Linked DNA regions of Rhodobacter capsulatus SB 1003. The protein of the gene in region 2 interacts with the protein of the main gene of each other region in a pairwise test. Links are inferred from orthologs where the notes say so. Each region holds a gene or a part of one and is shown on either strand. Other genes may lie near its edges.

Region 1 (5,000 bases), 890 kb from region 2 along the record:
TGCCCTCAGCCCGCCATTGCGGTTTCCAGCGCTTCCAGCGCCGCCATCCAGAGCTCCTCGGCCCGCGCCATCGCTTCGCGGGCTTCGGCGTGCTTGAGCATCCATTTCTCGCGCTCGGCGGCACGGGCAGCCTCGTAAAGGGTAGGATCGGCGAGTTTCTCGTCAAGCTTCGCCAGCATCTCGGCCAGCTTTTCGACCCGCTCCTCGCATTTGCGCGCCTCGGCGCGCAGCGCCAGAATCCGCTCGCGCGAGGGGGGGGCGGCCTTCTTTTCCACCGCTTTCGGCGCGGGGCGGTCCTCGGGATCGCCCGCCAGCAATTCGGCCCGGTAGGCCTCCAGATCGGCGGCATAGGGCGCCACCGCACCGCCCTTGACCAGCCAGAGCCGGTCGGCGACGAGCGACAAAAGATGCATGTCGTGGCTGACCAGGATCACCGCGCCCGAATAGGCGGTCAGCGCCTCGACCAAAGCCTCGCGGCTTTCGATGTCCAGGTGGTTCGTCGGCTCGTCAAGGATCAGCAGATGCGGCGCGTCCAAAGTGGCCAGAAGCAGCGAGAGCCGCGCCTTCTGCCCGCCCGAGAGCTTGCCCACCGCGGTTTCCGCCTGATCGGCCAGAAGCCCGAAGCCCGCCAGCCGCGCGCGCAGCTTCGATTGATGCTCCTCGGGGCGCAGGCGCTGCAAGTGCAAAAGCGGCGTCGCGGTCAGGTCCAGCTCGTCGACCTGATGCTGGGCGAAATAGCCGATCCGCAGTTTCGAGGACCGGGCAATCCGCCCCTCGCAGGTCTCGAGCTTGCCCGCCAGAAGCTTCGACAGCGTCGATTTCCCCTCGCCGTTGCGGCCCAGAAGCGCGATCCGGTCATCCTGATCGATGCGCAAATTCAGTCGCCGCAGGATCGGCTTGTCGCCATAGCCCACCGCCGCCCCATCCAGCGTGATGATCGGCGGAGAAAGCTGTTCGGGCACCGGGAAGCTGAAGACCTGTTTCGCCGCCTCCTCGGGGGCGGTGATCGGCTCCATCTTTTCCAGCATCTTGACGCGGGCCTGCGCCTGCGCGGCCTTTGTCGCCTTGGCCTTGAAGCGATCGACGAAGCTTTGCAGATGCGCCCGCCGCGCCTCCTGCTTTTTCGCCGCTGCCGCCAGATTGGCCCGCGCCGCCGCGCGTTGACGGGCGAACTGGTCATAGGGCCCGTTCCACAGCGTCAGCTTGCGGTTTTCCAGATGCAGGATCGCGCCCACGGCCGGGTTCAGCAAATCGCGGTCATGGCTGATGATGAGGACCGTATGCGGGTAGCGGGCCAGATATTGTTCCAGCCACAAAGCCCCTTCCAGGTCGAGATAGTTCGTCGGCTCGTCCAGAAGCAAGAGATCGGGTTGGGCAAACAGCACCCCCGCCAGCGCCACGCGCATCCGCCAGCCGCCCGAGAAATCCGAACAGGGGCGGCGCTGCGCCTCGGCGTCAAAGCCAAGCCCGCGCAGGATCGCCGAGGCCCGGCCCTCGGCCGACCAGGCGTCGATATCGGCCAGCCGGGTCTGGATCTCGGCAATCCGCCCCGGATCGGTCGCGGTCTGCGCCTCGGCCAGCAAATCGGCGCGTTCGGTATCGGCGGCCAGAACGGTGTCGATCAGGCTCGTGGCAGAGGAGGGCACCTCCTGCGCGACGCCGCCGATGCGGGCGTGCTGGGGCAGGCCGATCTCGCCCGATTCGAGCGCAAGCTCGCCCCGGATCAGCCGGAACAGCGTGGTTTTCCCCGCGCCATTGGCGCCGACAAGGCCGACCTTGTGTCCGGTGGGGATGCGGGCCGAGGCTGCGTCGAACAGCGGGCGGCCCTCGATGGCATAGGTGATGGCGTCAAGCGTGAGCATGGTCCGGCTCTGCCCCAGCCGAGGGGCCGCGTCAATGGCGCGGGCGCGGGGCAGGGGCAATCCTTTCGGGACAGCGTTGCGCATTTGTCGCATTTCCTGCCCAAAACGGCAGTTGCCCGGGGGTTTTCAACATCCCTGCCGCATGATAGCAGGCGCCAGACGCTTTTCTGACCGGCTTGCCGGTCCCCAACCAAAGAGGCTTCCCCTCATGGCCATCGAACGCACGCTTTCGATCATCAAACCCGACGCGACGCGCCGCAACCTCACCGGCAAGATCAATGCCAAATTCGAGGAAGCGGGCCTGCGCATCGTCGCGCAAAAACGCATCAAGCTGAGCCTGGAACAGGCCGGCAAATTCTACGAAGTGCACAAGGAACGCCCCTTCTATGGCGAGCTGTGCGAATTCATGGCGTCCGAGCCGGTCGTCGTGCAAGTGCTCGAAGGCGAAGGCGCGATCGCCAAGAACCGCGAAGTGATGGGCGCCACCAACCCGGCCAACGCCGTCGATGGCACCATCCGCAAGGAATTCGCCCTCTCGGTCGGCGAAAACTCGGTCCACGGCTCGGATGCGCCGGAAACCGCCGCGGTCGAAATCGCCTTCTTCTTCTCGGGCCTCGAACTGGTCGGCTGATCGGCCGCAGTCCCGGCCTGCGGCTAGCGCCGAAGGCCGACGCCAATTTCGTCAAGGGCCGCCTCGATCCCGGGGTGGCCCTTTTCCTTGCCCTGCGTCCGCGCCTTCATCGCATCGAAGCGGAGGCGCAGCGCGTCCTTTTCGGCGCCGCGGCAATCGTTCCAGGGGCGGCCCTGCAGCGCCATCACCAAAGCATAATAGCCGATGAAATGCGGCGGGTTGCCCGCGCGCAGCCAGGCTTCATAGGCCGCATCGGCGCCCATGGCGCGCAGCGCCTCGGCGCTGGCGATGCCCGCGCGGGTGAAACCCTCGGCGGTGGCGGGGCCGATGCCCGCAATGTCGGTGAGGGGAGAGGGAAGGGGGGACTGCATGGGACGCTCCGGATCAGAAGAAGTCTCTCCGATCAAGAGCCGTCCCGCAAGTCTGCGCGGCCTTTGGCCTGCGCGGCGGAGCCGGTCAGCGGCCCCGGTCCGAGGGCCTCAGATCGAGGCCCAGTCGGTGATCGTCTTGCCGGCCTGCACGGGTTTTTCCGCGTGGCCCTGCTGCTGCACCGAAGCTTTCGCCTCGACCTGTTGACGGTGCACGCCTTCCTGCTGGTCGGAAGACACCATTCCCATTTGTTGCGTCTGTTGCATCTCGGGCCTCGCTTTGTCGCCTTGCCCCGTCATGGGGCGCCTCAATTGCGGCGACACTATGACGCAGCTAAACAGGCCCGCGCGAAAGTTCAACTCACGATGAAAGGAGCGTTAGCGTTACCCGAAACGGCCGGGCGGAAAATGGCCGACCCCGCAGGCGCAAACCCTGCGGGGCCGTGAGAAATCCGTTGATTTCGAAACATTTCCGTGAGGAGCGGTCAGACGTCCAGATCCGCCGTCAGCGTCGCGCGGGCCCGCGGCCCCGCCCCGCAGATGCCGATCCGCGGCGCCCCGGGCAGGCGCAGAAGATGCTCCAATGCGTCGTTGTCGCGCACCAGATCGCCCACGGAATGGCGGTCCATCGCGGTGTAAAAGGCCTCGAGCGCCGCCTCGATCGCATCGCGGAAACGGCAGGCATCGCACAGCGGACAGGTGTTGTTGTCGCCGTCCAGACATTCGACGAAGGGCAGCACGGCTTCGAAGGTGCGCAACACCTCGCCGACGCCGATCTGATCCATCGGACGCGCCAGCCGCAACCCGCCCGAGCGCCCGCGCTGCGTTTCGATGAAGCCGCGCTGCGCCAGCGTGTTCACCACCTGCGCCAGGTGGTTTTCCGAGGCGTTGCAGGCCTCGGCGATTTCGTGCTTGCGCACGATCCTGTCGCCGTTCACGGCGCAGAACATCAGGGTGCGCATTGCCAGGTTGGTCCGAGTCGTCAGTCGCATGCTGGCTCCAGGGGTTGCCGAAAACGGAATAAGGCATGTCACAGATATTGTTTTGACATATGTCAGGATTTCGCGGCGATTGACAGTGCAACGGTGTCCTTGCGGCAATATGTCTGCAAGGTATTCCTTTTGCGGCAAGTCCTTGCGGGGGACGATCGGGGCGGCGCCAAAAGAACAGGCGCGAGGAAGAACCCCGCGCCCTTTGTGCCGCAAATTTGCGCAGAGCTCAGTTCATGTGCTCGGGCCGGGGCGTCTGGGCGCTGCGCACCGGCAGGATCGGATGCACCACCTCGGGCTGCTCGCCGGTCAGCGTGCCAAGGAAGGCGGTGATCTGATCGACCTGCGTGTCGTCAAGCGTCGCGCCCAGCTGCGAATTCGCCATCACCGACACCGCCTCGCGCAGATCCCAGACCTTGCCGGAGTGGAAATAGGGCGCGGTCAGCGCGATGTTGCGCAAGGGCCCGGCGCGGAAGACATATTCGTCATCCGCCGTCGCGGTGACCGCAAAGCGGCCCTTGTCGCCCGCGGGCAGCACCTCGGCGCCGGGTTTTTCCACCACGCCGAAGGGGTAATAGCCGTTGCCGCCGATGTTGATACCGTTGTGGCAAGCCGCGCAGCCGGTGTCGATGAACAGCTTCAGCCCGGCCTTTTCATCCGCGCTCATCGCGCCATCGGCGCCCATCAGCCATTGGTCGAATTTCGAATTCGGCGTGATCAGCGTGGCCTCGAAGGCCTCGACCGCCAGCGCGAAATTGTCGAAGCTGATCGGGTCCTTCTGCCCCGGGAAGGCCTTGGCGAAGGCCTCGACATAGCCCGGCATCGATTGCACCGTCGCCACCAGATTTTCGGGGGTGTTGTTCATCTCGACGCCCGCCTGCACCGGACCCTTGGCCTGCGCCGCCAGATCCGGGGCGCGGCCGTCCCAGAATTGTGCCACGTTGAAGACGGCGTTCAGCGCGGTGGGCGCATTGCGCGGCCCCTTCTGCCAGCCGTGCCCGATCGAGGTTTCCAGCCCGTCCACCCCGCCAAGCCCGACGTTGTGGCAGGACTGACACGAGAACACGCCCGATTTCGACATCCGCGGATCAAAGAACAGCATCGCCCCCAGATCGATCTTGTCGCGGGTGACGGTGTTGTTGTCGGCCAG
Region 2 (5,297 bases):
TGTCGGTGGCGAGCCCGATCCGCAGCCCGGCCGCCGAAAGCCCCGCCGTATCAAAGAGCCCCGAGCCGATGAAGCTGTTCGAGGTCGGGCAATGCGCCAGCCCCGCGCCGACCTCGCGCAGCCGGGCGATCTCGCGCGGCTCGAGATGGATCGCATGGCCGTAAACGCCGTTTTCCCCAAGCAGGCCAAAGGTTTCGTAAGTGTCCAGATAATCCCGCGCCGCCGGATACAGGCTTTTCACCCAGGCGATTTCATCGACCTGCTCGCTCAGATGCGTCTGCATCAGGCACTCGGGATGTTCCGCCCAAAGACTTCCCAAGGCCAGCAGCTGATCGGGCGTCGAGGTGGGCGAGAACCGCGGCGTGATCACATAACCCAGCCGGTCCCGCCCGTGCCAGCGCGTCAGCAGCGACTTGCTTTCGTCGTAAGCCGCCTGCGCGCTGTCGCGCAGCCCCGCGGGCGCGGTGTCGCGGTCCATGCAGGTCCGCCCGGCGAGCGCCCGCATCCCCCGCCGCGCCGCCTCGCCCATGAAGGCATCGACCGAGGAGGAATGGATCGTCGCATAGGAACACATCGAGGTCGTGCCATGCGCCAGCGCAAGGTCGAGATAGCGCGAGGCGATCTCGGCCGCATAGGCGGGATCGGCAAAGCGCATCTCCTCGGGGAAGGTGTAGGTATTGAGCCAGTCGATCAGCCGCTTGCCCCAGCTCGCGATGATCGCGGTCTGCGGGTAATGCACATGCGCATCGACAAAGCCCGCAGAAATCAGCCGCGCGCCCAGATCGGTGCGCCGCGCCTGCGGGAAGCGCGCCAGAACCGCCTCGGCCGGGCCCAGATCGACGATCCGCCCCGCCTCGATCGCCACCGCGCCGTGACGGTCGTGCCGGGCGGCCCCGGGCCCCTCGACCATCGGATCGCCCGCATATCGCAGCACCTGCCCCAGCAAAATCTCCACGCGCCACCTTCCTTTCCCGTGCGCCCCCATGCTAGGGCCGCGATCAGGCTTCGGCAATCACGGCTTTTTTGTCGCAGTCGGCTGCGATAAGGTAGCGGAAATCATAAGCGGGCAGCAACAGGGGGCGGCATGGCACAAGAGCGGGCAGAAGAGCACGAAGCCGAAGACCTGCCCGCGCTGACCGAGGATCTGGTCGAAAGCGTTCTGACCGCGACCGAGGCGGGCGATGCCGCGCTGCTGGCCGAGCTGCTCGAACCGCTGCATGGCGCCGATATCGCCGACCTTCTGGAACAGGTCACCACCGCCGAACGGCGCGAGATCCTGCGGCTTTACGGCCGCGAGATGGACGGCGAGATCCTGACCGAGATCGACGAATCCATCCGCGAGGAGGTGATCGAGCAGATCCCGGCCGATGTTCTGGCCGAGGCGGTCCGCGAGCTTGATTCCGATGACGTCGTCGACCTGATCGAGGATCTGGAAGAGGTCCAGCAGGAAGCCATCCTTGAGGCGCTGGATGAAACCGACCGCGCCGCGGTCGAGCAATCGCTGACCTGGCCCGAAAATTCCGCCGGCCGTCTGATGCAGCGCGAGGTCGTCGTGGCCCCCCTGCATTGGACCGTGGCCGAGGCGATCGGCTTTCTGCAACGCGAGGACTGGCTGCCCGACCAGTTCTATCACGTGATTCTGGTCGATCCGGCGCATCATCCGGTGGGCTATGTGACCTTGGGCAAGATCCTGTCCTCAAAGCCCGAGACCGCGCTGACGGCGATCACCGAGGACAGTTTCCGCACCATTTCCGCCCGTCAGGAAGAGGGCGACGTCGCCTATGCCTTCAACCAGTATCACCTGATTTCGGCGCCTGTCGTGGATGACGACGGCCGTCTGGTCGGCGTGATCACCATCGATGACGCGATGAACGTGCTCGATGAGGAACACGAAGAAGACATCCTGCGGCTGGCGGGGGTGGGCGAGGAAAGCTCGATCTCCGATTCGGTGCTGGAAACGGTGCGGCAGCGGCTGCCCTGGCTGGTCGCCAATCTGTTCACCGCCTCGCTCTCGGCCATCGTGATTTCGCAGTTCCAGGCGACGATTTCCGCGCTGGTGGCGCTGGCGGCGCTGATGCCGATCGTCGCCTCGACCGGGGGGATCGCGGGGACGCAATCGCTGGCCGTGGCGGTGCGGGCCTTGGCGACGCGCGATCTGACCGCCTCGAACGCGCGCCGGGTGGTGTTGCGGGAAATCGGCGCCGGGCTGGTGAACGGGCTGAGCCTGGCGCTGCTTCTGGGCGTCGCGGGCGGGCTGATCTTTGGCCATGTCGAGCTGGGCGTGGTTCTGGGGCTGGCGATGATCGTCAATCAGCTGGTCGCGGCGCTCGGCGGCGTGATGGTGCCCCTGACGCTGGAACGGCTGGGGCTGGATCCGGCGCTGGCCTCGGGCACCTTTGTCACCACGCTGACCGATGTTATGGGCTTTTTCGCCTTTCTGGGTCTGGCGAGCTGGGTGCTGATATGACCGATCTGACGGCGCGGAAGGCTGCGGCGCGCAAGACCGCCTTCGGGGCGCGCAAATCCGCCTTTGCGGCGGGGCAGGGCGCGGCCTGCGCGCATCTGCTGGCGGCGCTGATGCGGTTTGAGGGGGCGCCGATGGCGGGTTACCTGCCGATCCGCACCGAGATCGACCCGCGCCCGGCGATGGCGGCGCACAGGGGCGCGGTCGGCGTGCCGGTGATTGCGGGCGAGGGCCTGCCGCTGACATTCCGCGCCTGGACGCCCGAGGCACCCCTGATCCCCGGTCCGTTCGGCGCCCTTGTCCCCGAAACCGGCGCCGAGATCACGCCGCGGGTGCTGATCGTGCCGCTGGTCGCCTTTGACCGGCGCGGGTTCCGGCTGGGCTATGGCGGCGGTTTTTACGACCGCACGCTGGAACGGCTGCGCGCGGCCGGGCCGGTGACGGCGATCGGCTTCGCCTTTGCGGCGCAGGAGCTTGACACCGTGCCGACCGAGCCCACCGATCAGCCGCTTGATCTGATCGTGACCGAGGCCGGGCCGATCCTGCCGCTGCCCCCCGATCCCGGCCGGGGCTGAGGCCGCGCGCTCTGGTCAAGCCCGCCCGCGCGGGCTAAAGCGGGGCATGACCGATGACACCCTGCCGCCGTGCCCCGAATGTGCCAGCACCTTCACCTATCAGGTGGATGCGCTTTTCACCTGTCCCGAATGTGGCCATGAATGGGCCCCCGGCGGCGATGCCGCCGAAAGCGGCGTGATCCGCGATGCCGTCGGCAATGTGCTCTCCGATGGCGACACGGTGACGGTGATCAAGGATCTCAAGCTCAAGGGCAGCTCGCAGGTGGTCAAGGTCGGCACCAAGGTCCGCGGCATAAGGCTGGTGCCGGGCGATCACGACATCGATTGCAAGCTGCCCGGCATCGGCCAGATCGGGCTGAAGTCGCAATTCGTGAAAAAGGTTCAGGACTGACGAAAAAGGGCGCCGCGGGGCGCCCTTGCCGTTTCCGGGGAGGGGGGGCTCAGCCCCGGTCCTTGAGGATGAAGCCCGAGACCGGATAGACCCGGCCCGCGACGCTTTCCTGGCTCATCACCCGGACCTGGCTCCAGTCGTTGTTCTTCGACACGTCATGCACGGTCATGCCCAGCGACACCCGGTTGCGCTGCCAGTTCGCATGATCGATCTTGATCTCGCGCGGCGAGACGACTTCGGAGACCACCGCGACATGGCCCATCGGCATCTTGCGGGTGGGCGAAAAGGCCATGACCGCGCCCGGTTCGGGACGGTGGCTGCGCGCATAGCGGCCCGAGGCCTTCGACCACCAGGTGCCCGCATTGCCCTGCAGATCGATCCCCGAGACAGTGCGCGCGAAGGGCACGCACCAGACCCGGCCGCCGCGCGCCCGCAGTTCCCGCGCCAGCGACACCGCGCTGTCGCGCCGGGCCGGATCGACGCCCTCGGGGCGTTCCTGCGCCGAGGCGAAGCTCATCCGCGTGGCCTGGTCGGTTCCGCCGCCGCCGCCGCCGCAAGCCGAAAGCGCGGCCAGAACGGCAAGAGCGAGGGGAAGCCGGGCAAGGCGCCCGGAGGATGTCAGCGTGATGTTCATCGGACCTGTAACGAAATGTGAGTGCGTGGCTTCGTCGAGATGACCTCCTAACCGGGAATGGCATCAAGGTTAAAGCGCTCTGCGGGCGGGGGGCGGAAAACGGGCGGATTCCTGCCGTCAACCGGCTTTCCGGGCAGCGGATTTCCGCCGAGGCTGAAATTTTTCTCTAGGTCGCCCGATGGGTCCGCGGGGGAGTCGCCCTTTCTGCCGGGGCCCCGGGCCGATGCCGGAACCGGCCCCCGAACGCGGCGGAAATGGCGTTTTGCGCAAGGCAACGGTTGCTTTCCGGCGGGGCTTCGGCCTAAGGAAGCCCATGAAGATCTTGTTTCTTGGCGATGTGATGGGGCGCGCGGGACGTGCGGGGGTGGCGGAACGGCTGCCGAAGCTGCGCGCGGACTGGGGGCTCGATTTCGTCGTGGTGAACGGCGAAAACGCCTCGGGGGGCATGGGGCTGACCGGCGAGCATGCGAAACTGCTGCTTGCCGCGGGGGCCGATGTGGTGACGCTGGGCGATCATGCCTTCGACCAGAAGGACATGCTGCGCTTCATCGAAACCGAGCCGCGGGTGATCCGGCCGCTGAATTACGCGAAAGAGGCGCCCGGCAAGGGCGCGCGGCTGTTCGAGGACCGCCGCGGCCGCAAGGTTCTGGTCGCGCAGGTGCTGGGCCAGGTCTTCATGAAGCGCCCCTTCGACGATCCGTTCTCGGCGATCGACACCGCCTTGCGCACGCATCCGCTGGGCGGGCTGGCGCAGGCGATTCTGGTCGACGTGCATTGCGAGGCGACCTCGGAAAAGATGGCGATGGGGCAGTATTGCGACGGCCGCGCCAGCCTTGTCGTCGGCACGCATACCCATGTGCCCACCGCCGATGCGGTGATCCTCAAGGGCGGCACCGCCTATCTGTCCGACGCGGGGATGTGCGGCGATTACGACAGCATCATCGGCATGGAAAAGGCCGAGCCGATGCGCCGGTTCCTGACCGGGATGACGCGCGACCGTTTCACCCCGGCCGAGGGGCCGGTGACGCTTTCGGGCGTCTATGTCGAGACCGACGACCGCACGGGCAAGGCCACGCGCATTGCCCCGGTGCGGCTGGGCGGGCGGTTGCCCGAGGCGCTGCCGGTCTGAGCCTTGGCCGCCATATGTCCGCAAAAACAGCATTTTCCCGCCGACAGCCGAAGATGGCACGGAAAGCGGCGATGAAAGCTTGCCCGCATGGCTTGGGCGGCTAG

The links.
Region 1: the proteins of RCAP_RS04395 (region 2) and ndk interact in binary tests that used the Escherichia coli proteins (3 or more experiments, as listed by UniProt). The link is inferred for Rhodobacter capsulatus SB 1003 from one-to-one orthologs.

Annotation. Positions count from the first base shown.
Region 1 is NC_014034.1:1,851,721-1,856,720, forward strand. The notes cover bases 1,079-3,781. They hold ndk (nucleoside-diphosphate kinase), read left to right. Parts: upstream 1,079-2,070; coding sequence 2,071-2,493; downstream 2,494-3,781. Other genes in these bases: RCAP_RS08520 (ABC-F family ATP-binding cassette domain-containing protein), read right to left, coding at 1,079-1,862; RCAP_RS08530 (TfoX/Sxy family DNA transformation protein), read right to left, coding at 2,517-2,864; RCAP_RS19585 (hypothetical protein), read right to left, coding at 2,973-3,128; RCAP_RS08540 (RrF2 family transcriptional regulator), read right to left, coding at 3,347-3,781. In the rest of the region: more of RCAP_RS08520, read right to left, coding at 6-1,078; more of RCAP_RS08540, read right to left, coding at 3,782-3,853; RCAP_RS08545 (cytochrome-c peroxidase), read right to left, coding at 4,080-5,000. UniProt on the Escherichia coli protein: Major role in the synthesis of nucleoside triphosphates other than ATP. The ATP gamma phosphate is transferred to the NDP beta phosphate via a ping-pong mechanism, using a phosphorylated active-site intermediate.
Region 2 is NC_014034.1:965,792-971,088, forward strand. What follows is about bases 1,252-4,251. They hold RCAP_RS04395 (5-formyltetrahydrofolate cyclo-ligase), read left to right. Parts: upstream 1,252-2,463; coding sequence 2,464-3,039; downstream 3,040-4,251. Other genes in these bases: mgtE (magnesium transporter), read left to right, coding at 1,252-2,467; RCAP_RS04400 (zinc ribbon domain-containing protein YjdM), read left to right, coding at 3,086-3,430; RCAP_RS04405 (CHAP domain-containing protein), read right to left, coding at 3,480-4,064. In the rest of the region: guaD (guanine deaminase), read right to left, coding at 1-955; more of mgtE, read left to right, coding at 1,085-1,251; RCAP_RS04410 (TIGR00282 family metallophosphoesterase), read left to right, coding at 4,378-5,193. UniProt on the Escherichia coli protein: Involved in the removal of 5-formyltetrahydrofolate.